4 regions of the Edwardsiella sp. EA181011 genome follow, and region 1 is predicted to be linked to each of the others. Evidence: riboswitches for the same ligand, from Rfam matches in the RefSeq annotation. Region 1 holds a riboswitch; each other region holds the start of a gene.

Region 1 (7,314 bases):
CCTGGTCGAGCGCTTTATGAAGAAGATCCGGGCGCTGCCAACCTACCGTCACGCGGTGCCGACCCAGTCGATTCTGACCATCACCTCCAACGTGGTCTACGGGCAAAAGACCGGCAATACACCGGACGGCCGCCGCACCGGGACGCCGTTCGCGCCGGGGGCTAACCCGATGCACGGGCGCGACACAAAAGGCGCCGTGGCCTCACTGACCTCCGTGGCCAAGCTGCCCTTTACCTATGCCAAAGACGGCATCTCCTATACCTTCTCCATCGTGCCGCAGGCGCTGGGCAAGGAGGAGACGGTGCGCAAGGATAACCTGGTCGGCCTACTGGACGGCTACTTCCACCATCGGGAGGCGGTTGAGGGCGGTCAGCACCTCAATGTCAACGTGATGAACCGCGATATGCTGCTGGATGCGATAGCGCACCCGGAAAACTACCCGAACCTGACCATCCGGGTCTCCGGCTATGCGGTGCGCTTCAATGCGCTCACCCGGGAACAGCAGCAGGATGTGATTTCACGCACCTTTACCCGCACGTTTTGAGGAGGATAACAATGCAGCGTAACACCCTGGCTACGGCACAGGCGCCGGGCGCGATTGGCCCCTATGTGCAGGGCGTTGATCTGGGCGGTCTGGTGATGACATCGGGACAGATCCCGGTCGATCCGCAAACGGGACGTGTGGCGGACGCGGTCGCCGAGCAGGCGCGCCAGAGCCTGGAAAATGTCGCCGCCATTGTCCAGGCCGCCGGACTGACGGTCGGCGATATCGTCAAGACTACGGTTTTTATCACCGAACTGCAGGATTTTGAGGTGATAAACCGAGTATACGCGGAATTCTTCGATGCCCACGGCGCCGCTTATCCCGCACGCAGCTGTGTGCAGGTTGCCGCGCTACCGAAAGCGGTGAAGCTAGAGATTGAGGCCATCGCCTGGCGCGGATGCTCCCGCTAACCCTCCGGCCGCCTGTCTTGGCGGCCTGTTTTTTTGAGCGCCGGCATCAGGTTTGCGGTGCCTGGCTTGAGATTTTCAGCATTAACGCGTAGTTTAGCTGCGCAACCCTGCCGTCACGGCAGGGGGTTATCTTGTCGGAGTGCCCTGTTGGGCTGAGACCGTTTATTCGGGATCCGCGGAACCTGATCAGGCTAATACCTGCGAAGGGAACAAGAGTTACACTGCTGCTGCATCGCCGTTAGGCGATCTCACCTCTTGCTTCATCCGTCGTCTGACAAGCCACGTCCTTATCTTAGGGAAATGAGCTATGTCCGGAACTCAATCACCCCATCGCGCCTCTGCGCGCGGCCTTGGCGGGCGGCTCCACCGCGCCCTGCTTTTCCCCGTGGCACGCCGTACGCTAGCCCACGGCGGCGCACGGTGCCTGCATCAGGAGGTGGTCTGATGTATCAGCCTGATTTTCCCCCGGTACCGCAGCGCTTAGGGCTGTATCCGGTCGTTGACAGCGTGGAATGGATCGCCCGTCTGCTGGAGGCCGGGGTACGCACCCTCCAACTGCGGATCAAAGATAAGGCGGAGGGTGAGGTAGAGGACGATGTGATCGCCGCCATTGCGCTGGGGCGCCGCTATAGCGCCCGGCTTTTTATTAACGATTACTGGCGGCTGGCTATCAAACACCGGGCCTATGGCGTCCATCTGGGCCAGGAGGATCTGACGGAATGTGACCTGGCCGGGATTAAGCGCGCCGGGTTACGTTTGGGCGTGTCCACCCATGATGACATGGAGATGGATGTCGCGCTGGCAGTCCGTCCCTCCTATATTGCGCTCGGCCATGTATTCCCGACCCAGACCAAGCAGATGCCTTCCGCGCCGCAGGGGCTGGTGCAGCTGGCGCGCCATATTGCGCGTCTGGCCGGCTACCCAACCGTCGCCATCGGCGGCATCACGCTTGCCCGTATCCCAGAGGTGCTGGCGACCGGCGTCGGCGGCGTGGCTGTCGTCAGCGCCATCACCCAGGCGCCCGACTGGTTACAGGCTACGGCGCGGCTGCTTGAGAGGGTGGGCGCAGGTGATGAATGATCGCGATTTTATGCGTTACAGTCGGCAGATTTTACTGCCGGATATCGACGTTAGCGGGCAGTCCCGGCTGCTGGAGAGCCGGGTATTGATCGCCGGGCTGGGAGGGCTGGGCGCGCCTGCCGCGCTGTATCTCGCCGGCGCAGGCGTTGGCACGCTGGTGCTGGCGGATGACGATGACGTTCACCTGAGTAATCTGCAACGGCAAATCATGTTTAGCGCGGAGGATATCGGCAAGCCGAAGGCCGAGGCCGCCCGGGAGCGCCTATCTCGGCTGAACCCGGATATTACGCTGATCGCACGCCAGGAGCGCCTTGGCGGCGAAGCGCTGTTAAACGAGGTCCGCCAGGCGGATGTGGTGCTCGACTGCACTGACAACATGGCAACGCGCCAAGCGATTAACGCCGCCTGCGTTGCGGCCTCGACGGCCTTGGTGAGCGCTAGCGCCGTGGGGTTTGGCGGCCAGATGATGGTGTTGGCGCCCCCCTGGACGCATGGCTGTTATCGCTGCCTGTGGCCGGAGGATGCCGAGCCTGAACGCAGCTGCCGCAGCGCCGGCGTCATCGGCCCGGTGGTGGGCGTGATGGGGACACTTCAGGCGCTGGAGGCGATTAAGTTGTTGAGCGGCCTGGAGACGCAGCGGGGTGTCCTGCGTCTGTTTGACGCCCGCGCCAATCGTTGGCATACGCTGACGCTCCGGCGTGCAGAGGGGTGCCCGGTCTGCGGAGGCGATGATGAACGTGTTTGTCAATGATGAGGCCATCGTCTGCCCGCCGGCGTTAAGCGTGTCGGCGCTGCTGGCGCAGCTACAGCTGCCAACGGCCGGCATGGCGCTGGCGCTTAACCAGCATATTCTTCCGCATGCGCAGTGGCGGGATCATATCCTGCAGGAGGGCGACTCCCTTCTGCTGTTTCAGGTGATAGCCGGAGGCTGACATGTTGCGTATTGCCGATAAAACCTTTGAGTCCCATCTGTTCACCGGCACCGGTAAGTTTGCCTCGCCGCAGGTGATGCTGGAGGCGATTCGCGCCTCGGGAAGTCAGCTGGTGACGCTGGCGATGAAGCGGGTGGATCTCCGCGGACATCGCGATGCCATCCTGGCGCCGTTGCGCTCGTCGGGCGTGACGTTGCTGCCCAATACCTCCGGTGCGAAAACGGCGGAGGAAGCCGTCTTTGCCGCCAGGCTGGCGCGAGAGGCGCTGGGAACCCACTGGGTAAAGCTGGAGATCCACCCGGATGCACGCTGGCTGCTGCCGGATCCGATCGAAACGCTGAGGGCGGCGGAGAGCCTAGTGAAACAGGGATTTGTCGTGTTGCCCTACTGCGGCGCGGATCCGGTACTGTGCAAGCGGCTGGAGGAGGCCGGCTGCGCCGCCGTGATGCCCTTGGGCGCCCCCATCGGTTCGAACCAGGGGCTGGAGACCCGCGCAATGCTGGAGATAATCATCAGTCAGTCGATGGTACCGGTGGTGGTCGATGCCGGCATCGGTCTCCCCAGCCATGCCGCGCAGGCGCTGGAAATGGGCGCCGATGCCGTGCTGGTCAACACCGCGATAGCCGTTGCCGATGACCCCATCCGTATGGCCCGGGCTTTCCGCCTGGCGGTCGAAGCCGGTTTGCTCGCCCGCGCGGCCGTGCCGGGGGCCTGCAGCCAACGGGCTCAGGCCACCAGCCCGCTGACCCGTTTTCTGGAGGCTCGGTAATGGAGACCTTCAGCGCGCGTTGGCATCAGCTGGATTGGCAGACTGTCCGCCAACAAATCCATGACAAAACCGCTGCCGACGTTGAGCGTGCGCTTGGCGCGGCCACCCTGAACCGTGATGATATGATGGCGCTGCTTTCGCCCATCGCACAGCACTATCTGGAGCCTATGGCGCAGCGGGCCCAGCGCCTGACCCGCCAGCGTTTTGGCAACACGGTCAGTTTTTACCTACCGCTCTACCTTTCCAACCTCTGCGCCAACGATTGTACCTACTGTGGCTTCTCCATGAGCAACCGGATTAAGCGTAAGACGCTGGATCAAGAGGCTATCATGCGTGAGTGCCAGGCGATTCGGGCGTTAGGGTTCGAGCACCTGCTGCTGGTCACCGGAGAGCATCAGCAGCAGGTCGGCATGGCCTATTTTCGCCGGCACCTGCCGATGATCCGTAGCCAGTTTGCCTCATTGCAGATGGAGGTGCAGCCTCTGTCGCAGGCGGAGTATGCCGAGCTGAAAAGCCTGGGGCTGGATGGCGTGATGGTGTATCAGGAGACCTACCACCGGGCGGCGTATGCGCGTCACCATCTGCGGGGCAAGAAACAGGATTTCTTCTGGCGCCTGGAGACGGCGGATAGGCTGGGGAGGGCGGGGATCGATAAAATCGGCCTGGGCGCCCTGATCGGGCTCTCTGACAGCTGGCGGGCAGACTGTTATATGGTGGCCGAGCATCTGCTGTGGCTGCAGCAGCGCTACTGGCAGAGTCGGTATGCGATCGCCTTTCCCCGCCTGCGCCCGTGCGCTGGTGGTATTCAGCCGCTCTCCTTGATGGATGAACGGCAACTGGTGCAGGCCATTTGCGCGTTCCGCCTGCTGGCGCCGGATGTGGAGCTGTCGCTATCCACGCGGGAGTCGGCGCCGTTTCGCGATAACGTCATCCCATTGGCGATTACCCACGTCAGCGCCTTTTCCAAAACGCAGCCGGGAGGCTATGCCGATAGTGAGCCGGCGTTGGAGCAGTTCGCGCCGCATGACAACCGACACCCGCAGGAGGTCGCCCGCGCCCTGATCGCCCGTGGCCTGCAGCCGGTGTGGAAAGACTGGGACAGCTGGCTTGGGCGTACAGCGCCAGAGGGGTGAGCGTCGGCGCGGGCGGATGATGGCCACCCGTGGCGCGGGAGAGCAGAACCAACGGGGCGCTAGCGCCCCGTTAACCCCCTTATGCCAGCCAGGCGCGCCCCAGCCGGTCGGCCGCCAGGATCGCGGCGTACACCTGCGGCGGGGTCACCGTAAACGGCATATTGTGGATAGTTTCGCCCTCGGCGCAGCTGGCCTCGGCGACGGCCATGATTTTATCGTTCAGCTGCGGGCCCTCCTTGATGCCCAGCTGCGCCAGGGTGACCGGCAGTCCCACCTGGACGCAGAAGTCGAGCACGGTTTCGATCTGCTCACTGCTGCTGTTTTGCAGCACCAGCTGACACAGGGTGCCAAAGGCCACCTTCTCCCCGTGGTACATCGGATGGCACTCCTCCAGCACCGTCAGCCCGTTGTGGATGGCGTGCGCCGCCGCCAGCCCGGCGCTTTCAAAGCCCAGCCCGCTCAAATAGGTATTGGCTTCGACGATGTTGTCCACCGCCGGCGTAGCGACGCCGGCCTCGACCGCCAGCTTGGCCTTGTATCCCTCCTCCAGCAGCGTTTGATAGCACAGGTGCGCCAGCGCCAGCGCCGCCCGGGTCGACTCCCCGCCGGCCATGCTGATCGCGTGGGCGTCCACGCAGGCCTGCGCCTCAAAATAGGTGGAGAGGGCATCGCCCATACCGGCGACCAGCAGCCGTACCGGCGCCTTGGCGATGATCGCCGTATCCATCAGCACCATATCCGGGTTAGTCGGGTAAATCAGATACTCCTCAAACTCGCCCTGGTCGCTGTAGATCACCGACAGCGCGCTGGTCGGTGCGTCCGTAGAGGCAATGGTCGGCACGATCAGTACCGGCAGCGCCTGATAGTGGGCCAGCGCCTTGGCGGTATCCAGCGTCTTGCCGCCGCCGATGCCGATCACCCCCGGCAGCCAAGCCGCTTCAGCTCGCGGCCCAGACGATCGATCTCGCTACGGCTGCACTCGCCGCCAAAGCGGGCAAAGTGCCCTTCGACGTCGGCCTGTTTCAGGCTGGTCGCCACCGTCTCGCGGGTCAGCCCCATGACAAAGTCGTCGGCGATGACAAACTGGCTGTCGGCCAGCAGCCGGGCATACTGTCCGATGGCGTGCAGTGCACCGGGCCCCTGAATGTACTTGGACGGTGATTGAATAACTTTTAACATCGTTACGCTCCTATCGGGAAGATCACGTCTGCTCAAGGCGCTCCGCCGGGCGAAGGCCACGCTGTCGTTGAGTATGGATCAGATAGTCAGGTTACGGCCCCTTTTTTGAGCCGGCAAGCGACGATTTTGTTATGCAACTATTCATCGATAACCGTGGCCAATTAATAGCGTCCGGCCTCTTACTGGCAAGCCACCCATTTTGCCAGAAGCGTTCGACAACCTCAGCATCACGCCACTTCCGGGAAGCGACGACGGGCTGTGATTGACGAGCATATGCCGATCGCCTTTCGCGCATTGCATCCGCAACCCGTCCTGAGGACGACGGCAATGGCGTTCATTGCCGTACGCGTTATCCATGCGCTTACGCTGCGTCTCCAGTGGATGCCAGGTTCTGTGCTCTGGGCGGCGCGATGCCATCGTTTTCCCGATCTCTGCGCGAGTCTGCTACTTGTGGCCTGGCATATGTCACCCTAAGCAATTACCGTGACGCATTATATGACAGCGCCTTTGGGAATAGGCGCTACACGCAGACAGGAGGCTGTCCCGTTTAAGACGCGGCGGATCTCAACCAACCATATTTGATAAATATCGGAAGGGCTTCATCGGAGCGCAGCCAGGCTGCAAATTGGCGCGTTTCTACATCTGAGTCTTTACGGACGGTAATATTCATATCGCGCCATATCATATAGTCTGGTTCAATATTAACTACATCACCTATTCCTGGATTACTGATAGCCCAATCCGCCCAGGTTATCCAAACATCGGCTTGAGGCTGCTCTTCCAGGGCCTTACGGGCGCTCCCGCTATTGGGCGCAAAGAGGATGATATTTTTCCGTATACCGATAACGGTCTTAATATCCCCTTTACGCCCCGCGATATCTTCCCATACCCCCGTGCCAGAGGTATTACTCGTACCACCGCCATCATTTACGATAATCCCAATTCCAGGACGAGATAGATCTTCAACTCCCTTGATATTTTTAGGATTTCCTTTTTTTACCAGCAGGATACTCTGCCGTAAGTACAGCGGCTCAATATCTTTCTCACTGAAGTTATTCTGATGATCGCGGACGATGGCCAAGGCCGATTGCTCAGAGGCACCAAATAGGATATCCGCATTCTTCTTTGCTGCATCATTCCACTTCGCCTGAGGGCCGTAGTGTACGGTAATCGGCACCCCAGTTTTTTGGGTATACTGTGCCGCCGCCGCCTGTAAGGCGACGTGGGGGCCTCCGGGCCCATACAAATTAATGTCGGCCGATGCAGC
Region 2 (7,314 bases), 350 kb from region 1:
AAAGGGGGTCACCCCGGTCTCAGCCATCGCCGCGTCGATGAGCTGTCGATCTTCACGGCGCCAGCGTCCCAGCATGCCACGCCAGGGGAAGCGCCCCAGGCGCACCAGCTCCCTCACGGTCAACCCGGCGCTGGCGGGCAGCTTCTGCGGTAAAAAGGCCACCCGCCGCGCCAGTGCGCCGGCGGAGAGGGATGACAACACCTGCCCATCCAGAGCGATCTGGCCGCCGTCGGGGTGCAGCTGACCGGCCAGCAGGCTGACCAGCGTCGATTTACCGGACCCGTTATGTCCCAGAATCACCGTCAAACGATCCGTTGGGATCGTCAACTGTTCGATAGCCAGGACTTCGCGTCCCCCGCGCACAACCTCCAAGTTGGTTAGCGAAAACATGGCGTTCCCTTGTGATGAATTGACACCAATTGATAACCATTTTTATTATCATTTGCATTCTATATTCACCTTTTCCACTTGGCAACTCTGCGTGCCATCCAGGGTTTATCCATGTTTCAGTGGTTCGAACGACTGACGGAGCCGTTCCCGTCACAGGATCCCCAAAAACCGCCGGCGACGCTGTTCGGCTTCTGTCGCCACTACACCCGCGGCTTTGAACGTCCGCTCTGCGCCATGGCGCTGCTCAGCGCCGCCGTCGCCGTCTGCGAAGTCACGCTGTTACGCTACCTGGGCGAGCTGGTCGATCTGCTGAGCCGCGCCGAGCGCGCCACCTTCTGGGCCGATCAACGCCCCAGCCTGATAGTCATGGCGATTCTGGTGCTGGCGGTCATGCCCTTACTGGCCTGGCTGCACTCGAACCTGCTGCACCAAAGTATTCTGGGGAACTACCCCATGGCCATCCGTTGGCAGGTACACCGCTATCTCCTCGGCCAGAGCATCGCGTTTTTTCAGCGTGATTTCGCCGGGCGGGTGGCGGCAAAGGTGATGCAAAGTGCCCAATCGGTGCGCGAAGTGGTCATGAGAATGGTCGATCTGTTGATCTATATTCTGGTCTATCTGCTCTCGGTGCTGGTCATGATCGCCAGCGTCGATGCGCTGCTGCTGCTCCCCCTGCTGCTGTGGCTGGCGGCCTATACCCTGATTCAGATCCGTCTCCTGCCGCGCCTGCGGCGTATCGCCAGCGAGCAGGCCAACGCGCAGTCCGTGATGAGCGGCACCATCGTGGACACCTATACCCACATCACCACCGTCAAACTGTTTTCCCATGACCAGCGCGAAAGCGACTATGCCCGACACGCCATGCAGCGCTATCTGACCACGGTATACCGTCAGATGCGTACCCTGACCGGGCTGCTGTTCAGCGTGGATGTCATCAACTATCTGCTGCTGTTCTCCCTGGCGGCGCTCTCTATCGCCCTGTGGCAGCAGCAGGCGGTCAGCGTCGGCGTCATCGCCGTCGGCATCAGTCTTGCCCTGCGTCTACAGGGCATGTCCAAGTGGATTATGTGGGAGGTACGCGCGCTGTTTGAAAGCATCGGGCAGGTCATCGACAGCATCCATACCGTCGCCAACGACATCGACGTCGCCGATAAACCGGGGGTTGTACCGCTGCGCCTGACGCACGGCGAGATTCGTTTTAACGCCGTCGGCTTTGGCTACCCCGGCGGACGGACGCTGTTCGATAGGCTGGATCTGCACATCCGCCCCGGTGAAAAGGTCGCCCTTGTCGGCCGCTCCGGGGCCGGAAAGTCCAGTTTGATGCATCTGCTGCTGCGGTTTTATGACCTGCAGTCGGGCAGCATTACCCTTGATGCCCAGAACATCGCAGAGGTTACGCAGACCTCTTTGCGCCGACAGATAGGCATGATCACCCAGGATACCGCCCTGCTGCACCGCTCAATCCGCGAAAACCTGCTGTATGGCAATCCGCAGGCCAGCGAGGCGGAGATGATCGCGGCCTGCCGGCGGGCGGAGGCGCATGACTTTATTTGCCAACTGGCTGACGATACGGGCCAGCGCGGTTATGACTCCCAGGTCGGCGAGCGCGGAGTCAAGCTGTCCGGTGGACAGCGCCAGCGTATCGCCATCGCCCGGGTCTTGCTCAAGGATGCGCCCATTCTCATCATGGACGAGGCGACCTCCGCGCTCGACTCCGAGGCCGAGGCCGCCATTCAGGACAACCTAGCGCAGATGATGGCCGGGAAAACGGTTATCGCCATCGCGCACCGCCTCTCGACCATCGCCGCCATGGATCGCCTTATCGTCATGGACCACGGGCGGATAGTCGCCCAGGGCAGCCACCGGGAACTACTGCGGCAAAACGGCATCTATGCCCAGCTGTGGGCTCATCAGACCGGCGGCTTTATCGGCAGCGACTAATTAGGGCAAAGCCGCCCGCCGCAGACCTGCGAAGGGCGGCGCGTCACCAATAGCCCAGCCAGTGCCACCACAGGCTGCCGACGCTGAGCCACAGCGTCAGGTTCACGGCGCTGAGAATAAACCCGGTCTTCCACCACTCCCCGAGCGTGACATAGCCGGAGCCAAAGATAATCGGCGCGGTGCCGGTGCCGTAGTGGGTCAGCGACATCATCAGCGAGGAGGAGAAGGCCAGCACCAGCGCAAACAGCGCCGGCGGAACGCCCAGCGCCAGACCGGCGGCAAAGAAGGCGGCGAACATGGCGGTGATGTGCGCCGTGGTGCTGGCAAAGAAGTAGTGCGCATAGACATACACCAGCGTCAGCAGCAGCATACCGCCGACCCAGTGCATCCCCATGCCATCGATCAGCGCGCTGACGCTCTGGGAAAGCCAGGCTATCAGCCCCAGTTTGCCGAGGAAGGTCGCCATCATCACCAGCGCGGCGAACCACATCACCGTATCCCACGCCCCTTTGCACTTCAGCAGATCATCCCAGCTAAGCACCCCGCTGCACAGCAGGATGGCCAGGCCGACAAAGGCCGCCGTGGTGGCATTGACCGACCAGCCATCGCCCAGCAGCCAGGCCGGAATATCCGCCCACAGCACGAGCAATAGCAGGAATACCGCCAGCGTGATCTTCTCGGCCAGAGAAATCGGCCCCAGCGCCCGCAGGCGTTCGCGGGCAAAGCGCGGGGCATCTGGGGTATGGCGGATCTGCGGCGGATAAAGCCAGTAGACCACCAGCGGCATCAGCAGCAGCGAGAGTAGCGCCGGCAACAGCGCCGCCAGCGCCCCAGGTCAGCTCAAACTCATGGCCGGTTCCTTTAGCGATAATGTTGACAATCAATGGGTTGGGTGCCGTTGCCGTGATAAACATCGCCGAGGTGATCGGGTTGATGTTGTAGTTGACCAGCGACAGATAGCGGCCGATTTTCTCCGTCGATCCCGGCTGCGGATACGAGCCAAAGCTATCGGCGATCGAGCGCATGATCGGATGAATGATCCCGCCGCCGCGGGCGGTATTGCTCGGCGTTACCGGCGCCAGCGAGGTCTCCGCCAACGCCAGACCATAGGCGATACCCAGCGTGCGTTTGCCGCACAGCGCGATAAACCAGTAGCCGATCCGCTCCCCCAGCCCGGTTTTATTCAGGCTTTGCGAGACCATGATTGAAATGCCGATCAGCCAGATCAGGGCGTTGGAAAAGCCGCTCAGGGCGTCGTTCAACGCCGCCGCCGGTTTTCCGGGCGCGGTCACCCCGGTCAGGGCCACCAGCGCAATCGCCACCACCGAAACCGCGCCGATAGGCAGCGCCTTGCCGATAATGGCGGCAATGGTGCCCACGAACAGCGCCAGCAGCTGCCAGGCATTGGCGCTCACGCCGGCCGGCGCCGGGATAATAAACCAAAGGGTCAGGGTCATCGCCAGCGCAATCAGGGCGGGCAGAGGCTTTAACGGCGTCAGTTTATCCATAGGGTGCCATCCTTTTATTATCTTACTCTGTGGGAATCCGCCCACGCCGCGTCGGCCCGGCGCAGGTCGCGCGCGCTGTGCGAACGCCGACGCCGTAGCCGAAGCACCGCGCTGGCTCTATCACATCAACGCCGCCACAGAGTACCCTGTTTTCCCGCCGCAACCGACGGAAAACAGAAAAAAGCCAGCGATCGACGATCGCTGGCCGGTGAAAAGCACCTTTACTCAGAAACACTCTTCGATGTCGGAGAGATACCCTCTTTCATCTGCCGACAGTATCTGCGTAATATAGGGAAAGAAAAATAGATGCCTTTCAGACAAGAGATCCCCATTTATGGCCACCCCGCGCCTGCAGCATCAGTTTATTCGCCTGTGGCAGCACTGTCAGGGCAACGGCTGTGATACCACGCTGGCCGAGTTGGCCGCGGCGCTAAACTGCTCACGTCGCCACGTTCGTACCCTGCTCAACGCCATGCAGCAGCAAGGCTGGCTGAGCTGGCAGGCCGTCAGCGGACGCGGAAAACGTTCACGCCTCGCCTTTCTCTGCAGCGCCCTTGAGGTGCAGCAGCTGCGCGCCGAAGAGCTGATGGAGCAGGATCACTTTGAGCAGCTGGTGCAGCTGGTCGGCGATCGCGACAGCGCGCGCCAGATGCTGCTGGCGCAGCTAGGGCGCAGCTTCCGCCAGGGACGCCATATCCTGCGAATCCTCTATTACCGCCCACTGCTCGGGCTACAGCCCGCCTCGCCGCTACGCCGCTCGGAGACCCATCTGGCCCGCCAGATTTTCAGCGGCCTCACCCGCATAAATGAGGAAAACGGGGAACTCGAATCGGATCTGGCCCACCACTGGCAGCCGCTGACCCCGCTGCACTGGCGCTTCTATCTACGCCCGGCGATCCACTTTCACCACGGGCGCGAGCTGACGATGGCCGACGTGATCGCCTCGCTGGAGCGCCTGTGCACGCTGCCGCTGTTCCGCCATATCGCGCAGGTCGCCTCCCCCACCCCACACGTCATCGATATCCATCTGCGGGCGGAGGATGCCTGGCTTCCCTGGCTGCTCGGCAGCGTCCCGGCCATGATCCTGCCGCAGGAGTGGCAGGAGATGCGCGATTTTGCCCGCCTCCCCGTCGGTACCGGCCCCTATCAGGTGGTACGCAACACGGAAAGCCAGCTGAAGATCCGCGCCTTTGACGGCTACTTTGGCTACCGGGCGCTGATCGATGAGGTCAATATCTGGGTGCTGCCGGAAATCTCCGAGGCGCTGGTTCACGCCGGCGTGCAGCTGCAGGCCGACGGCAGCGGCGGCGACGAGCTGGAGAGTCGCCTGGAGGAGGGCTACTATTTTATGCTGTTCGACCAGCGCAGCGCACAGATGCGCGATCCGGCGGTGCGCGCCTGGCTGTGTCAGACGATCAACCCCATCGCCCTATTGAACAACGCCAGCCACCTGCACCAGCGTTACTGGTCTCCCGCCTACGGCCTGCTGCCGCGCTGGCACCACAACAAGATGCTCAGCAATCGCCCCAAGCCCCCGCAGCTGACTCAGTTGCGTATCACCTTCTACAGCGAGCATTCGGAGTTCCACGCCCTCTATCAGGCGCTGCAGCCGCTGCTGGCGGCACACGGCGTCACGCTGGAAATGCAGGAGATCGACTATCCCCGCTGGCACGAGGGCGCCGCCGAGAGCGATCTGTGGCTGGGCAGCGCCAACTTTTATCTGCCGCTGGAGTTCTCCATTTTTGCCATGCTGTACGAACTTCCGCTGCTGAGCCATTGCTCCGGGCTGGATCTGGCCAGCGAGGCCCACCGCTGGCGTGAACAGCGTCTGCCGGTGGCGGAGTGGAGTCAGCAGCTAGTGCAGCGGCATCAGCTGCATCCACTGTTTCACCACTGGCTCAAGCTGCACGGCCAGCACAGCATGCGTGGGGTGCGGATGAATACGCTGGGCTGGTTTGACTTCAAGTCGGCCTGGTTTGCCCCGCCGGAGCATCCTCCGGCCGTCTCCCGTTAACAAACGTCTTTCTAATCACGCACGCGCTCTTTACAATAAGCGCCGTCTCAACGGGGTGCCCGGCGGATCGCCGGGCTGAGAGCATACCCGTCGAACCTGATCCGGTTAATGCCGGCGGAGGGATTTGAGAGAGCCCGTTGCTGCTCAAAGACCTTTGCCACCGCCACCAAGGGAGTGCAAAGTGTTAAAAAAACTGTTTTCCATTCTGGCCCTACTGACGGTCTCGCTGCTGGCGCAGGCGGCCGGCAAACCTGTCCTGACCGTCTACACCTATGACTCTTTCGCCGCCGACTGGGGGCCCGGGCCCAAGATCAAGCAGGCCTTCGAACAATCCTGCCACTGTGAGCTCAAGCTGATCCCGCTGGAGGACGGCGTCGCTATCCTTAATCGCCTGCGGATGGAGGGGAAAAACAGCCCGGCCGACGTCGTGCTGGGGCTGGATAACAACCTGCTGACCGCCGCCCGGCAAAGCGGGCTATTCAGCCCCAGCCAGGCCGATACCCGAGCACTGACGGTGCCGGGTGGCTGGCACGATACCACCTTCGTCCCCTACGACTACGGCTATTTCGCCTTTGTCTATGACCGCCAGCGGGTTAAAAATCCGCCTACCAGCCTGAAACAGCTGGTCGAAGGGCCAGAGAAGTGGCGCGTTATCTATCAGGATCCTCGTACCAGCACCCCGGGATTGGGCCTACTGCTATGGATGCAGAAGGTGTATGGCGATCAGGCGCCGGCCGCCTGGCAGAAGCTGGCGCAAAAAACCGTCACCGTCACCAAAGGGTGGAGCGAGGCCTACGGCCTATTCCTGAAGGGAGAGGCGGATATGGTGCTGAGCTATACCACCTCGCCGGCCTACCACCAGATCGAAGAGCACAGCGATCGCTATGCTGCGGCGATGTTTGACGAAGGCCACTACCTGCAGGTCGAGGTCGCCGGCGTACTGAAGCACAGCCCGCAGCCGGCGTTGGCGCACCAGTTTATGCAGTTCATTACCACCTCGCCGTTCCAGAATGCCATCCCGACCGGCAACTGGATGTATCCGGCGACGGCGGTGCCGCTGCCGCCGGCCTTCGCCGCCCTGCCCACGCCGCAGAAGACACTCAGCTTTACCGCCGACGACGTCGCACAGCATCGGGCTGAATGGATCCGCGCATGGCAAAGCGCCCTGAGCCGCTGATCCCCCGCTGGCTCTGGCCGGGCGCGCTAGCCGCCGCGCTGCTGCTGGGGATCGCCCTGCTGGCGTTCGGCGCACTGTGGTATAGCGCCCCCGCCGCCGCGCCCGCGGCGCTGTGGCGGGATAGCTATCTGTGGCATGTGGTTCGCTTCAGCTTCTGGCAGGCGCTGCTCTCGACGCTGCTGTCGCTGCTGCCGGCCATCGCGCTGGCCCAGGCGCTGTTCCGCCGCCGCTTTCCCGGGCGGGCGCTGCTGCTGCGCCTGTGCGCCATGACCCTGGTGCTGCCG
Region 3 (7,314 bases), 170 kb from region 1:
CGCTGGATGAGTTTATATTCATCTCTATTATAATTGTTGATTTCAATGATGTAATTTTAACGCTATGAGTTTTATGTTTAAAATAGCATGCTATCATCCTGCCGCAGGTGTTCCATATGATTGGAGTAGCATATTGTGAATATTAATGCCCCCCAATTTATTCCTGCATCAAGACAGTATCTCGTATGCATCAATGCCGTTTAACACCTATCATTGTGGGGGTTTATCCCATATTTCCTCTCTCCTTGGCCTCTGCTTGTAATGCAGGCCGAAAAGATAACAGAAAGTTTAATAATGTGGGGGGAGGCATTTTGCTAGGCTGCCGGAGGGACGACATAACATAGGAGCCCAGTGATGAAAAAAATGCTTTTACTTACCGCGATGTTATCTGCGATCGGCGCGGCGGCACAGGCCGCCCCGGTGGGCACGCTGAGCGTGCATATCCTGAATCAGCAGACGGGAAAGCCGGCCCCCGGGGTGGCGGTGATGCTGGAGAGGCAGGATGGCAGCGCGTGGCGTGAGATCGCCCGCGCCGCGACGGATGACGATGGTCGCGTCCGCTCGCTGTACCCGGCGGCGGCCGATATGGACCCTGGCGTCTATCGGGTGACCTTTAAAACGGGCGCCTATTTCCATGAGCGGGGCCAGGATACCTTTTTCCCGGAGGTGCCGGTTTTATTCCGGGTAACGCAGCAGAATGAAAAGCTGCATGTGCCGCTGCTGCTGAGCCAGTATGGCTACGCCACGTACCGCGGCAGCTAGCGTCGCCCGCGCGGCGTTCCGCCGCGCATTTACAATCTCCGGCGTGAGTATTATCCTGCCGCTGGATTAACCATGGGTTAATTACAGTATTTTGATGAGTATATGACTCGGGGTGCCCTTCTACGTGAAGGCTGAGAAATACCCGTATTACCTGATCTGGATAATGCCAGCGTAGGGAAGTCACGGTGTCTGACCGCGCCGCCTTCTTCACGCCGGTTGAGAGAGACGCCATGTTGACGCAACCCACTCCCCTGCCTGATGCGCTGTGCGCCCAGGCGCTGATGACCTTACGCCAGCGTACGCCGCTGGTTCACTGCCTGACCAATGAAGTGGTGCAAAGCCTGACAGCCAACGTGCTGCTGGCGCTGGGCGCCGCCCCGGCGATGGTGGTGCAGACCGAGGAGGCCCGCCAGTTTGCGGCGCTGGCCGATGCGCTGCTGATCAATATCGGTACGCTGTATGACGCGCGCGCCGACAGTATGCTGGCGGCGATTGAGGCGGCCAATCTGGCAGGAACCCCCTGGGTACTGGATCCGGTGGCCGTCGGTGCGCTGTGCTATCGCAGCGATTTCGCCCATCGTCTGCTGCGGTTGCGCCCGGCGGTGATTCGCGGCAACGCCTCTGAAATCCTGGCGCTGGCCGGCGCCCCTTCGCGCGGGCGCGGCGTCGATAGTCAGGATGATGCGCTGGCGGCGCTGCCGGCGGCGGCTGCGCTGGCGCGCGATAGCGGTGCGGTGGTGGCGATTACCGGTGCCAGCGATTACGTGACCGATGGACAAAACAGCTACCGGATCGACGGCGGCGATCCGCTGATGACCCGGGTCGTCGGTACCGGCTGCGCACTGTCGGCGGTGGTGGCGGCCTTCAGCGTATTGGACGATCGCCTGACGGCGGTGGCTAGCGCCTGCCGGGTGATGGCGCTGGCGGGTGAGCGGGCGGCGGCGCAGGCCAGCGGTCCCGGCAGCTTCACGCCCCATTTCCTGGACGCCCTGTATAGCCTCCAGCCCGCCGTCATCGCGGGGGAGGCGGCATGAGCATGAGCGCAGAACGGATTAATGCCCTGACCATCGCCGGCACCGATCCCAGCGGCGGCGCCGGGATCCAGGCCGATCTCAAAGCCTTTTCCGCGCTGGGCGCCTATGGCACCAGCGTCATCACCGCGCTGGTAGCCCAGAATACCCGCGGCGTACAGTCGGTTTACCCTATCGACGCCGGGTTTGTCCGGGAGCAGCTGGACTCCGTGCTGAGCGATGTGCGCATCGACAGCGCGAAAATTGGCATGCTGGCGAGCGCCGATATCGTCGCCTGCGTCGCCCAGACGCTGACGCGCTACCCGCTGCCGTACGTCGTTCTGGATACGGTCATGGTGGCCAAAAGCGGCGATGCGCTGCTGGCGCCGCAGGCCGTCAGCGCGATTCGCGAGCAGCTGTTGCCGCAGGTCTCGCTGATCACCCCCAACCTGCCGGAGGCCGCCGCGCTGCTGGGGGGCTCGGTGGCGGAGGATGAGGCGGCGATGGTTGCCCAGGGCGAAGCGCTGTTGGCGCTGGGGTGTCAGGCGGTGCTGATGAAGGGGGGGCACCTACGGGGCGGGGAGAGCCCCGACTGGCTGCTGACCCGCGACGGCGCCGCCGAGCGCTTTAGCGCGGCGCGCGTGGCGACGCGCCATACTCACGGGACGGGCTGCACCCTGTCCGCGGCGCTGGCGGCGCTGCGCCCGCGTCATGAGGACTGGCGCGCTACCGTTGCCGCCGCGAAGGCGTATCTGCAGGGGGCGTTGATGGCCGCGGACTCCCTGCAGGTGGGACAGGGCATTGGCCCGGTGCACCACTTTTACCGCTGGTGGTAAGCGGGGCTAGGCGGCGTGCTGCGCCGCCAGCGCATTCAGCACGGCGAGCCGCTGCAGGTGCTCGGCGTCGAAACGGTTGAGGGTGAAAAACGGCATCTCCGCGTCCGGGCGCAGCGCCAGCGCCAGCGCCGGTTTATCCTCCGCGCCGGCCAGCCAGCCGATCAGATAGCTGGCCTGACGCTGCGGGCTTTTCCAGCTCAGCAGCAGCGAGGGCCACGGGTTGGATTCGCTGGCGGCCCGCGTGGCGATGAACAGGCCATCGTACCAGCGCCCGGCGTAGTCACCGTCGTGCTCCAAGGTGTGCGGATCGCGCTGGAGCCACTGGTGCAGGCTGTGGATCCCGTCGCAGCTCAGGCTGCGCTCCAGCGCCTGCCACTGCGGATAGCCATGGCTATGCTGCCAGCAGGCGATGCCCAGATAGTCATTGATCTCCGCCCACCAGCCCGTCATCTGCTCGCGTAGCGTGGCATCGCGCACGGCGCGGTAGGGGACCAGTCGCCGATCGCCGGCGGCCAGATCCTGCAGGGCAACCAGCGGCAGGGTTTTCGGTTTACTGCGCAGGGTGGCCCACAGCAGCAGCTTAGGAATGCGCGGCGTAATGGTCTGCACGCTGAAGCGATACGCGTCGCCGACGGAGAGGACAACGCCGCTGGAGGTGCCGCGTTTGTCCTGATAGTTACGGATGATGACCAGCGGATTGAACGCCATCCAGCCGGTCAGGTAGCTCTCCTGCGGGCGATCGGCGTGGCCAAATGCGTCGACCCGCTGGCGGATGGCGGAGCAGTCCAGCGCATCAAGCGCGCCGGCGCTGGCGGCATCGTAGCGCTCGCGTGCGAGGGCGGGCAGCGGGGGAAGGGTAATCATATCGCTCATAGTGTGGTATCCAGAAAAACGTGGGCGGGCCAAGCTTACCCTAAAGCCCGGCGGCGGGGCCGATGCCAAGGTACTTTTCTGCTATAGATCAACTTTTTCAGATTGAGAATGACTGATAAAAATAGTAAATATTTTATTTATGAAACAGCTGCGGCGTAAATAAATGACGGTGCCGCGACCTAACTGAAGGAGTTACCATGAAAACGATCGCCGGGGCGCTGGCCGCCCTTCTGTTGGCCTACGGAGCGCCGGTAATGGCCGATGAGGCTATTCCGCCCTCGTTATCTGAGCTGATGGCCCAGCCGTCGTATCAGCAGAGCTGGAAGCAGGCGCTGCAGGGCGAGAAGGATCTGCCGTCGTGGGTGCGCAGCGGACAGGGAACCTCTGCGCCGCCGCAGACGCTGACCTGGCAGGGTAAGGCGTATCAGGTCGGCATGGTCTGTCAGCCGCACAACTGCGGCAACCGGCAGCTGTTTATCGCCTTCAGCGCTGATCGACGCCAGGCCTGGGCGCTGCGTGTAACGCTGCCGGACAGCGATGCTGCGATGCTGCAGCCCGCCAAGTATGCCCGCTTTCAGTGGCTGGGCAATCCGGACGCCTCCCTGAAGGTGCTGCTGATGCAGCAGGTAACGTCGCAGCCGGATTGGAAATAGCGCGCGTCACGCGTGCGCTGCCGCTGTATCAGCGTGTAATCCGGTGTAATTAATCGTAAATCCGTACGGCGTTCGCCGTGTGGAATGCTACTCTGCGCACAAGTTGACTTGATACGGTAAAGTGATGATGAAAACGAGACTCTTCCAGGCCGCCGCCGGCCTGCTGGTACTGTGCTCTGTTGCCGCTCAGGCTGCTGGGTATCAGGAAGGAAAACAGTATACCGACATGCCGAAAGCCGTGCCCGGCGCACCGGCGGTCGTCGAATTTTTCTCTTTCTATTGCCCGCCCTGTAACCAGTTTGCCAACGTTTACCGCATCGGTGAGGCAGTAAACGGGATCCTGCCGCCGGGGGAGAAGGTGGTGAAATACCACGTGAGCTTCCTGGGGCCGCAGGGAGCGGCGTTGACGGAGGCGTGGTCCGTCGCGCAGGCCCTCGGCGTATCGGATAAGGTGGAGAAGCCGCTGTTTGATGCGGTGCAGGTGAAGCGCAGCATTAACTCTCCGGCGGATATCCGTCAGGTATTTGTCGACTCCGGCGTTGCGGCGGCGGAGTACGACGCGGCGCTGAACAGTTTTGTCGTGAAATCGCTGACCGCGCGGCAGGAGAATGCGGTGCAGGCCTTTGGCGTGCGCGGCACCCCGTCGTTCTATGTCGCGGGTAAGTACCAGATTAAAAATGATGGAATGCAGGCGACCAGTATTGATGGCTATCGCAGCGAATATGCGGACGTGGTGAAGTTCCTGCTGGCTCAGGGTAAATAACGCTCCCCTCTGCCGATAAACGCCTGGGCCAGGAGCCCGGGCGTTTTTTTTGGGGCGTTTGCAGCGCGCCAATGGCGCAGGGGTGCGGGGTAAGACCCTAAAGACCCATGCCCCATACCGCCGCGTCCCCTTCTCTTTCAGCTCAGCGCCTCCGCGAGCCGCCGCTGGCGACATGAGCGGGCGGCATCGCGGCGGTGGCGGCGGAGCGCCTCAGGACAAGCCGGGGAAGGTGCCAATCTGGCCATATTCCCGCGCGGATGCCATTCGCATGGGGGCTATTTCGCCCCGCATCGGGATAATACCCTAAGTCCAGGGATATGACGTGCACGGGATGGGATGATTCGGGGATGCCTTTTTCCCGCGCGGGCAAAGCGGGGACGGGCGTCTTAATGGATTAATCGGACGCCGTCGCATTGTTTTTTATCAATGTCGCCGGCCTTCAGGTTGGCGCTGCTGCGCTGCATTTTAACCCTATCGCTTATTATCATAGGATATATCCGTATCGACAACGCGATAAGCCGGTTAACCGACGGGGGCGGACATCAACGCACCCGCGGGGCGCTGTCTATCTCAGCCTAGGCGCCCTTACGCTGAGAGGAGGATTCCCCTGCGGCACTCATTGCCAATCGCCGGCGTTATATCTTAATCGCTCGCCTTAATGTGACGGCCCCCTGACGCCCGTACGCGCTATTGTGCATCGTGCGCGGTTATGCACCATAGTATACATTTATTAAATAAATATAGGTGACAAATACTTGATATATATGCTTAGCGCCGGTGTTTTATCAGAAGAATACGATTTATCTCGCTGTTATGACTGAGTCTATTGAGTTATCAGTGTGAATGTATAAGCTGTCCTGAAATGGTCGATATAAAGAATGCCATTTAAAACATAAGGATAGTGTATTTGTATGGAGCGTTCTAATCACAGTAATTTATTGCATTTAAAGGGCTTCGATCTCAATCTGCTGACCGTATTTGAGATGGTGTTTTTACACAGCAGCGTCAGCCGTGCGGCGGCGGCGATGGGCACCACCCCCTCGGCGGTGAGTCAGTCGCTGCAAAAGCTGCGTCAGCACTTTGACGATCCGCTATTTATCCGCGCAGGCAAGGGGATTTCGCCAACGGCGTTGGGCGTTTGCCTGCATGATCAGATCGCCCAGGGGCTGTCGCTGATTGAAAATACCCTCAACGCGACGCTTTCCGCCAAGCAGCGCCGCAAGTTTGTCGTTTTCGCCCCCTGCTGCGTGGCGCTGCAGGTGCTGCCCGCCGCTGTGAGCGCCCTTGAGCGTCTTGGCGTCGGGTATGAGCTGCTGCACTACAGCGAGTATGCGGATTATCATCCGCATACCATTGCTGAGCAGCTGCTGAATTTTCGCAAGGCCGACGTGGTGTTCAGTACGACGCCGGTGACGACGCATGCGGTGCACTGCCTGCCGTTTACAAACGAACCGCTGGCGTTGGTATGCCGCGATGGACATCCGCGCCTCGGGGAGACGTGCAGCGAGGTTCAGCTGAGCGGGGAGCGGTTTGTGATCCTGCAGCGCGCCCATAGCGACGGGGATCGCTTTGCATTTCTACACGGCGGCCGGGTAGTTCTGCGCTCGGACTCCTTTATCTCGATACTGGGGGTGGTCAGCCATAGCGATTTGCTGACGGTTTTACCGCGGGAGGTCGCGCTGCGCTACGGTGCGTCCTTTAATCTGCGGGTGGTGGAGACGGCATTTGCGATCCCGCCGATCCCGCTCTATCTCACCTATAACAAGCTTTCCCTACGCAACCCCGAGTTCCGTAACCTGCTTGACGTGCTGACGGACACCGTCTCCCTGGGGAGCATGGTGCCTCTGACGGCGTGAGCCGATACGCTCGTCTAGCGCCGCGCCAGCCCGTGATAAGGACCCACCCCGCAGGCCTATTTTTAGCTGAACGGATTCAGTTATTCCTGATTATTTCTACATGGCGTGATAAATAAGTAATCAGTAGCGATTGTTTTTTTAATTGGTTAGATACGAAATATCGATGAATATATTTCGTTGTAGGCTAAAGAGAATAGATGATTCATCACGTCGGCGCGGCCACATGATTTTTTTCATTAAAAATCATGTGGTTGAAATTATTTTGCCCGAATGGGATTATTCTTTGAAAAAAAGAAAACCAGCCCAAGGGAGATTGGGCCGGCAAGGAGGTGGTTCCTAGTATTGCTATTTCGTTATTGCTTTTTGTGTGGCAATAATAACCATGACGAGGTTACTTTAGTGTGATCGTCATCGGGTATTATCAAAAAAATAAAAAAAGCCGGAGTGATTCCGGCTGGGGCTGAACATTATTGGGCGTGAGGGTTACGGGTACTAGTGCCCTGTAGGTTACGCATGAGCAGGGCATAGGCCAGATCGATCTCCGCCGGTAGCGGAATATAG
Region 4 (7,314 bases), 820 kb from region 1:
CATATTCTGCGCTTACCACGCGTGACTTATTACTTAACCGCGTCTTTCAATGCCTTGCCAGAAACGAACGCCGGTACGTTGGCGGCGGCAATTTTGATCTCATTGCCGGTCTGCGGGTTACGGCCAGTGCGCTCGTTACGATGATTCACTTTAAAAGTACCGAAACCAACCAATTGTACGGCATCGCCTGCTTTCAGAGACTCAGTAATAGCAGCCAGGGTAGACTCCAGAGCGGCTTTCGCCTGGGTCTTGGACAGATCGGCCTTGTCTGCAATTACATCAATCAGCTGAGTCTTATTCATAAGTTATCCTTACAGTGTGTTTATCGTTTGCAAAGCATCGAGTGCGACGGATATGCCGATTGACAGCACTCTCCTGCATACACGCACCGATAGCCACTTCTTTTACGCCCCCCAAATGTAGAACAAGCGGGGGGCGAATGTGAAGCCTTATAGGGCGACAAATCAGGTGTTAAATCACGTTTTGCCGTCTTATTGCGCTAATTCAATACCAATATTGCTCACACCTGCCTCACGTAGGTCTGCGCGCAGCCCTTTTATCAGTTCCAGATCGCGCTCTTCCGCTTCGCTCAGCAGGCGATAAATCTCCCACTGAATGTCCAGTTCATCCTGGATCGCCGGTAATGTCTTCAGTTCATCGTCGCTCATTTCGCGCCCAGACTGCGTCATTTCCAGCATGCCAACCGTATACAGAGAGGTTTCGCTCACGGCAATGGCATGCGCCAGCATCTCGCCGCCCAGCTGCGCGTGCAGGATCTCACTCAGCGCAACGCAGGCATCGATCGCCGGATAGACGCCATACATATCGTAGGCATCGGCATCGGGGATCGCCGCCTCTAGCTTTTCCAGCTGGCTGTCGAAGTTAATCTTGACGTCTTTCACCGTCAGAAGCTCCCAGACCAGATCCAGAATACGGCGATACACTGCCGCCTCGCCAAAGGCGCTCTGCTGGCAAAAAGCCTGGTAGTTGGGGTACATCCGCTCAGTAAGACAAGCCATAAAGGTCAGCTGTTGCCAGCTTTCCAACTTTTCCAGACGTTTATGAATGGGATTACGCAGCATGCTGAAGTCTCTCTCGATTATCTGCGGCGCAGTCTAACCGAATTGCGGGAAAAACCCTACGACTGCGCCTGATTATAGGAATCTTTATCCATCATCCGTTTACATTTATTCCACCTGAACCGCCGATCGCGGCTGGGCGGCCTGCCAGCGTAGAAAGGCCGGGCGTCGCGAGGCGATGGCATCGGCCCAGCGAGTCGGCTCCGGTAGGCGGTATCCGCGCAGGCAGCACTGTACCCACGCCAGCGCACTGTCCGTACTCACGCGATGGCCGCCGGAGATGAACAGCGGGTTACAGCGAGCCTTGCTACGCAGCACCCAACCAAGCTGCTCGGTCCCATCCATGAGCGCCACCACCGACCCCGGCGTCTCATCCAGCGGCGCCGACTGTCCGCACAGACGCCGTTTGGCAACCCCGATAGTGGGCACATCGACCAGCAGGCCAAAGTGGCTGGCAATCCCAAGACGGCGCGGGTGGGCGATCCCATGGCCGTCCACCATCACTAGCTGGGGGCGGTGCCGCAGCTGCCCCCACGCCTGTAGCAGAGCTGGATACTCACGAAACGAGAGAAAGCCGGGAATATAGGGCATCAGGGTCTCAATGCGGGCGACCTGATACTCCACCAGCGTCAGCTCAGGGTAGCGCAGTACGGCCAGTGCGGCGCGGGTCACCGCGCCATCCTGCTCAAACCCAACGTCGGCGCCGGCGATCAATACCGGGGTCTCCCAGCGATCCGCCCGCTCCACCTGTACCGCCCGGGCCCGCTGCTCACTGCGTAACGCCTGCAAATCCATCGGTTAATGTCCCATCAGCGATGATAAGGTACGGACAGCCGGTGCACCGTATCAACAAACACGCCGGCGTGCTCGGGAGGGACATCCGGATGAATACCGTGCCCCAGGTTGCACACGTGTCCCTCGCCCTGCCCGAAGCCGGCCAGGATCGTCTCGACCTCTTGCTCAATGCGCGCCGGCGGCGCATACAGCAGAGAGGGATCCATATTGCCCTGCAGCGCCACCCGATCGCCAACCCGACGGCGGGCATCCGCGATATCGCAGGTCCAGTCCAGTCCCAAGGCATCGCAGCCCGTATCAGCCATCGCCTCCAGCCACTGACCGCCGCCCTTGGTGAATAGCGTCACCGGCACCCGACGACCTTCGCTCTCACGCTGTAAGCCATCGATGATCTGGTGCATATAGCGCAAAGAGAACTCGCGATAGTCGCGCCCGGTCAGCACGCCCCCCCAGGTATCAAAGATCATCACCGCCTGCGCCCCGGCGCGGATCTGCGCATTCAGATACAGAATGACGCTTTGCGCCAGCTTATCCAGCAGCAGATGCAGCGCCGCCGGATCGGAGTACATCATCTTCTTAATTTTAGTAAAGGCCTTGCTGCTGCCGCCCTCTACCATATAGGTCGCCAGCGTCCAGGGGCTGCCGGAGAAGCCGATCAGCGGTACGTCACCGCGCAGACTGCGACGAATGGTACGCACCGCGTCCATGACATAGCCCAGCTCCTGTTCAGGATCGGGGATCGGAAGCCGTTGGATATCCGCGTGACAGGTCACAGGATGAGTAAAGCGCGGCCCCTCGCCGGTCTCGAAGTAGAGCCCCAGCCCCATGGCATCCGGCACGGTCAGTATGTCAGAAAACAGGATAGCCGCATCCAGCGGGAAACGACGCAGCGGCTGCAGCGTTACCTCGCAGGCCAGCTCGGCATTTTTGCACAGGGCGATAAAATTACCGGCCTGCGCGCGGGTGGCGTTGTACTCCGGCAGATAGCGCCCCGCCTGACGCATCATCCATACCGGGGTCACATCAACCGGCTGGCGCAGCAGCGCGCGCAGGTAGCGATCGTTTTTCAGTTCGGTCATCCTTCGGCTCCCATTATTATTTGATGGCATTGTAACATGCGCGCTGCTTATTCATGCTGCGCCCGGCACAGCGCGACGGTGTCTTCGATCAGGCGGCGGGCCACGGTGCCTGCAGGGGGAAGCTGTGGCAAACGATCATAGCGATACCAATCGGCTTCCTGCAGCTCTTTGGGATCGTGGCACAGATCGCCGGCGGCGTAGTCGGCCAGAAAAGCCATCATCAGCGAATGGGGAAACGGCCACGGCTGTGAGGTCACATAGCGCAGATTCTTCACCTGCAGCCGGCTCTCCTCAAAAATCTCCCGCGCCGCCGCCTGCTCCAGGGTCTCTCCCACTTCGACAAAGCCCGCCAGTACGGTATAGATTCCGTTACGGTGGCGATTATGCCGCGCCAGCAGAATATGATCATCACGGCGAATGGCAACGATGATGCAGGGTGCGATCTGTGGGTAATAGCGCTGCTGACAATGGGTGCATAGGCGTGCCCACTCCTGCTGGCTCGCGTGCATCGGATGCCCGCAGTAGCCGCAGAAACGGTGGGACTGAAAAAATGCCGCCAGCTGCACGCCGCGCCCGACCAGCTGAAACAGGCCGCGATCGGTATCGATCAGCTGGCGCACCGATACCATGTCCTGCGGATACGCCAGGCACAGCAGCCATACCGGCATGCCCTGCCACTCGCCGATGCGATACGCCATCTTGCCAACCAAATGCCACTGCGCGGCGCTACCGTATGGCAGTTCGCCCTCCGGCAGCCAGATACGCCCCCGATCGCTGACCACCCACCAACCGCTATCACCGTCACTCACTTGCTGTGCCACTGTCACCGTATACACCCCTTACGCTCGATGGACGCGCTGACCTCCCCTGCGCAGGCAGCGCCGCATCAATTCTACGTTATTACTAAACATATTATTAACAATGCTTGCAGTTTCGCAGGCCGCTCCTTACACTGGCTCCCGCAGCATAGGCTCCGCCTGCGCTGCGCTATCTTGTCGGAGTGCCTAGCTGATACGCCGTATCACAGGCTGAGACCGTTGATTCGGGATCCGCGGAACCTGATTGGGTTAATACCCACGAAGGGAACAAGAGTAATTATCACGCTGAACCGGGCTCAGGCCCTTTTGCAACGTTCACCACTATTCATTACTCCTCTCCGAGCTCCAGACAAGCAATTTTTCCCTGTAACACCGTTGATGGCAGGAATTTGCTATGTCTACCGTTACTCACCGCGACGCACCGCGTCGCCAGCGCCGAGCTCAGGCTCAGGCCTTTATCGATACTCTCCAGGCGCAAGCCTATCCCAGCTCCCAACGCATCTACCTACAGGGCTCACGCGCGGATCTCCGAGTCCCCCTGCGCGAAATTGCCCTGAGCCCCACCCTGATCGGTGGGACGCCAGAGCAGCCGCAGTGGCGTGATAATGAGGCGATTGCGGTGTACGACACCTCCGGCGCCTATGGCGATCCGCAGGCGGAGATCGATCTGCGCCGCGGGCTGCCAGCCATACGCCGCGCCTGGATTGCGGAGCGCAACGACAGCGAGATCCTGCCGGGGCGCAGCTCAGACTATACCCGCCGCCGCCAAGCCGATCAGGATCTGGAGACGCTGCGTTTTGACCAGCGCTCTCCCGCACGCCGCGCGCGGCCGGGACACCGGGTCACGCAGCTGCACTATGCCAGACAGGGTATCATCACCCCGGAGATGGAGTTTATCGCGCTGCGTGAGAATATGGGGCGCGAGCGCATTCGCAGTGCCGTTTTACGTCAGCAGCACCCGGGGATCGCCTTCGGCGCCCACCTGCCGGACAATATCACGCCGGCGTTTGTCCGGGACGAGGTCGCCGCCGGGCGCGCCATCATTCCGGCCAATATTAACCACCCCGAGTCAGAGCCAATGATTATCGGGCGTAACTTTCTGGTGAAGGTCAACGCGAACATCGGCAGCTCATCTGTCACCTCCTCTATAGAGGAAGAGGTCGAAAAGCTGGTGTGGGCCACCCGCTGGGGCGCCGATACCGTGATGGATCTCTCTACCGGCCGCTACATTCATGAGACGCGTGAGTGGATCCTCCGCAACAGCCCGGTGCCCATCGGTACCGTCCCCATCTATCAGGCGCTGGAGAAGGTCAACGGCATCGCCGAGAACCTTGACTGGCCGCTGGTCCGGGATACGCTGTTAGAACAGGCGGAGCAAGGCGTGGACTATTTCACTCTGCACGCGGGCCTGCTGCTGCGCTTCATTCCGATGACCGCCGAGCGCCTGACCGGTATCGTATCGCGCGGCGGCGCCATCATGGCCAAGTGGTGCCTGTCGCACCATCAGGAGAACTTCCTCTATACCCACTTCCGCGAGATCTGCGAGATCTGTAGTGCCTATGACATCGCGCTTTCACTCGGCGACGGCCTGCGGCCCGGATCGATCCAGGATGCCAACGATCCGGCCCAGTTCGCCGAGCTGCATACCCTGGGCGAGCTGACCCGCATCGCCTGGGAATACGATGTGCAGGTGATGATCGAGGGGCCGGGCCATGTCCCCATGCACATGATCCAGCGAAATATGGAAGAAGAGCTCAGCCACTGCCACGAGGCCCCCTTCTATACCCTGGGGCCGTTAACGACCGACATCGCGCCCGGCTACGACCATTTCACCTCCGGCATCGGTGCCGCCATGATCGGCTGGTTCGGCTGCGCGATGCTGTGCTATGTCACGCCCAAGGAGCACCTGGGACTGCCCGATAAGGATGACGTCAAGCAGGGGCTCATCACCTATAAGATCGCGGCCCACGCCGCCGATCTGGCCAAGGGACATCCCGGCGCGCAAATTCGCGATAACGCCATGTCCAAGGCCCGCTTCGAATTCCGCTGGGAGGATCAGTTCAATCTGGCGCTCGATCCGGTGACGGCGCGCGCCTATCACGATGCCACCCTGCCGCAGGCATCCGGTAAGCTCGCCCACTTCTGCTCGATGTGCGGGCCGAAGTTCTGCTCCATGAAGATATCTCGAGAGGTACGCGAGCACGCCGCGCGCCAGCAGGAGGCCGACCCCGGCATGGCACAAATGGCACAGCAGTTCCGGGAGCAGGGCAGCGAAATCTATCTGGCGGACGTCGCCGACAGCGTGCCGCAGCATAAAGGGTCGTAATACGCCAGCCTATTTTTGCTGCGGCGCCGGCAACATCGCGCTGATCAGCGCCATTACCCGGGCACCAGGCTGGCTGGCGGCGACCGATACTCTGCCACCGCGGATCGGGGGCGGCGCGCACACGACGTCTAACGTTCCGCGGCCTCTCCCCGCCCCACAGGCAAAATAGCCCCCTGCCTGGCAGAGGGGTTTCATCGGCAAAAAAAAAACCGCTCCGAAGAGCGGTTTTTCATACTGTCACACAGACTCGTTAGTCGTCATTGCCACCCAGCAGACCTGCGTTCAGCAGCTCGGCCAGGTTGGCGCTGGCTTCTTCCGCGCTCACCTGCGGTGCGCTAGAGGTATCGGCAGCGCGGCGGCGCATGCGATCCTGGTGGTAGGCATAGCCGGTACCCGCCGGGATCAGACGGCCCACGATGACGTTCTCTTTCAGGCCGCGCAGCTCATCACGCTTACCGGCAACGGCCGCTTCCGTCAGCACGCGGGTGGTCTCCTGGAAGGAGGCCGCGGAGATGAAGGACTCGGTCGCCAGAGACGCCTTGGTGATACCCAGCAGATCGCGCATATAGGTCGCGGCAATCTTGCCGTCAGACTCCAACAGGCGGTTGGCAATCTTGACGCGGGACACTTCCACCTGCTCGCCTTCCAGGAACTCGGAGCTGCCGGCATTGGCGATGGTCGCCTTACGCAACATCTGACGCACGATAACTTCGATGTGCTTATCGTTAATCTTAACGCCCTGCAGACGGTATACATCCTGGACTTCGTTAACGATATAGCGGGTTACCGCGTTCACGCCGCGCAGACGCAGGATGTCGTGCGGAGACTCTGGACCGTCGGAGATCACGTCGCCGCGTTCCACGCGTTCGCCTTCGAACACGTTGAGCTGACGCCACTTCGGAATCATCTCTTCGTAGGCATCGCTGCCATCCAGCGGCGTGATCACCAGGCGGCGCTTGCCCTTGGTCTCTTTACCGAAGGAAACCACGCCGCTGATCTCGGCCAGGATCGCCGGCTCTTTCGGACGACGGGCTTCGAACAGGTCGGCAACGCGCGGCAGACCACCGGTGATATCCTTAGTACCGCCGGATTCCTGTGGAATACGCGCCAGGGTGTCACCGGCGCTGATGGCAATGCCATCCTCCAGCTGCACGATCGCTTTACCCGGCAGGAAGTACTGGGCCGGCATATCGGTACCCGGCAGCAGCACGTCATCA

What was found. A riboswitch is a leader RNA that binds a small molecule or an ion and turns the genes downstream of it on or off. The one in region 1 is predicted to bind thiamine pyrophosphate.
Region 2: it holds a riboswitch for thiamine pyrophosphate, as region 1 does, so the genes downstream of both, thiB (thiamine ABC transporter substrate binding subunit) here and thiE (thiamine phosphate synthase) in region 1, are expected to answer to the same signal.
Region 3: it holds a riboswitch for thiamine pyrophosphate, as region 1 does, so the genes downstream of both, thiM (hydroxyethylthiazole kinase) here and thiE (thiamine phosphate synthase) in region 1, are expected to answer to the same signal.
Region 4: it holds a riboswitch for thiamine pyrophosphate, as region 1 does, so the genes downstream of both, thiC (phosphomethylpyrimidine synthase ThiC) here and thiE (thiamine phosphate synthase) in region 1, are expected to answer to the same signal.

What each region holds. Positions count from the first base shown of each region.
Region 1 is NZ_CP011364.1:3,535,454-3,542,767, reverse strand. Features, by position in the region: gene pflB (formate C-acetyltransferase) at 1-544, shown strand, start outside; gene QY76_RS15680 (Rid family detoxifying hydrolase) at 556-954, shown strand; TPP riboswitch at 1,080-1,180, shown strand; gene thiE (thiamine phosphate synthase) at 1,399-2,034, shown strand; gene QY76_RS15670 (HesA/MoeB/ThiF family protein) at 2,027-2,785, shown strand; gene thiS (sulfur carrier protein ThiS) at 2,766-2,966, shown strand; gene thiG (thiazole synthase) at 2,968-3,735, shown strand; gene thiH (2-iminoacetate synthase ThiH) at 3,735-4,868, shown strand; partial or broken gene QY76_RS15650 (glycerol dehydrogenase) at 4,948-6,047, opposite strand; partial or broken gene QY76_RS19510 (transposase) at 6,148-6,464, opposite strand; gene QY76_RS15645 (substrate-binding domain-containing protein) at 6,595-7,314, opposite strand, start outside.
Region 2 is NZ_CP011364.1:3,890,152-3,897,465, forward strand. Features, by position in the region: gene QY76_RS17205 (ABC transporter ATP-binding protein) at 1-390, opposite strand, end outside; gene QY76_RS17210 (ABC transporter ATP-binding protein) at 502-2,331, shown strand; partial or broken gene QY76_RS17215 (DASS family sodium-coupled anion symporter) at 2,375-3,839, opposite strand; gene sgrR (HTH-type transcriptional regulator SgrR) at 4,174-5,853, shown strand; TPP riboswitch at 5,895-5,994, shown strand; gene thiB (thiamine ABC transporter substrate binding subunit) at 6,035-7,030, shown strand; gene thiP (thiamine/thiamine pyrophosphate ABC transporter permease ThiP) at 7,006-7,314, shown strand, end outside.
Region 3 is NZ_CP011364.1:3,367,805-3,375,118, reverse strand. Features, by position in the region: gene uraH (hydroxyisourate hydrolase) at 355-762, shown strand; TPP riboswitch at 861-957, shown strand; gene thiM (hydroxyethylthiazole kinase) at 993-1,796, shown strand; gene thiD (bifunctional hydroxymethylpyrimidine kinase/phosphomethylpyrimidine kinase) at 1,793-2,608, shown strand; gene QY76_RS14925 (hypothetical protein) at 2,615-3,481, opposite strand; gene QY76_RS14920 (inhibitor of vertebrate lysozyme family protein) at 3,679-4,134, shown strand; gene QY76_RS14915 (DsbA family protein) at 4,259-4,897, shown strand; gene QY76_RS14910 (LysR substrate-binding domain-containing protein) at 5,809-6,753, shown strand; gene yegQ (tRNA 5-hydroxyuridine modification protein YegQ) at 7,221-7,314, opposite strand, start outside.
Region 4 is NZ_CP011364.1:418,177-425,490, forward strand. Features, by position in the region: gene hupA (nucleoid-associated protein HU-alpha) at 30-302, opposite strand; gene QY76_RS01905 (YjaG family protein) at 492-1,082, opposite strand; gene nfi (deoxyribonuclease V) at 1,188-1,874, opposite strand; gene hemE (uroporphyrinogen decarboxylase) at 1,889-2,953, opposite strand; gene nudC (NAD(+) diphosphatase) at 3,001-3,774, opposite strand; TPP riboswitch at 3,940-4,055, shown strand; gene thiC (phosphomethylpyrimidine synthase ThiC) at 4,166-6,097, shown strand; gene rpoC (DNA-directed RNA polymerase subunit beta') at 6,348-7,314, opposite strand, start outside.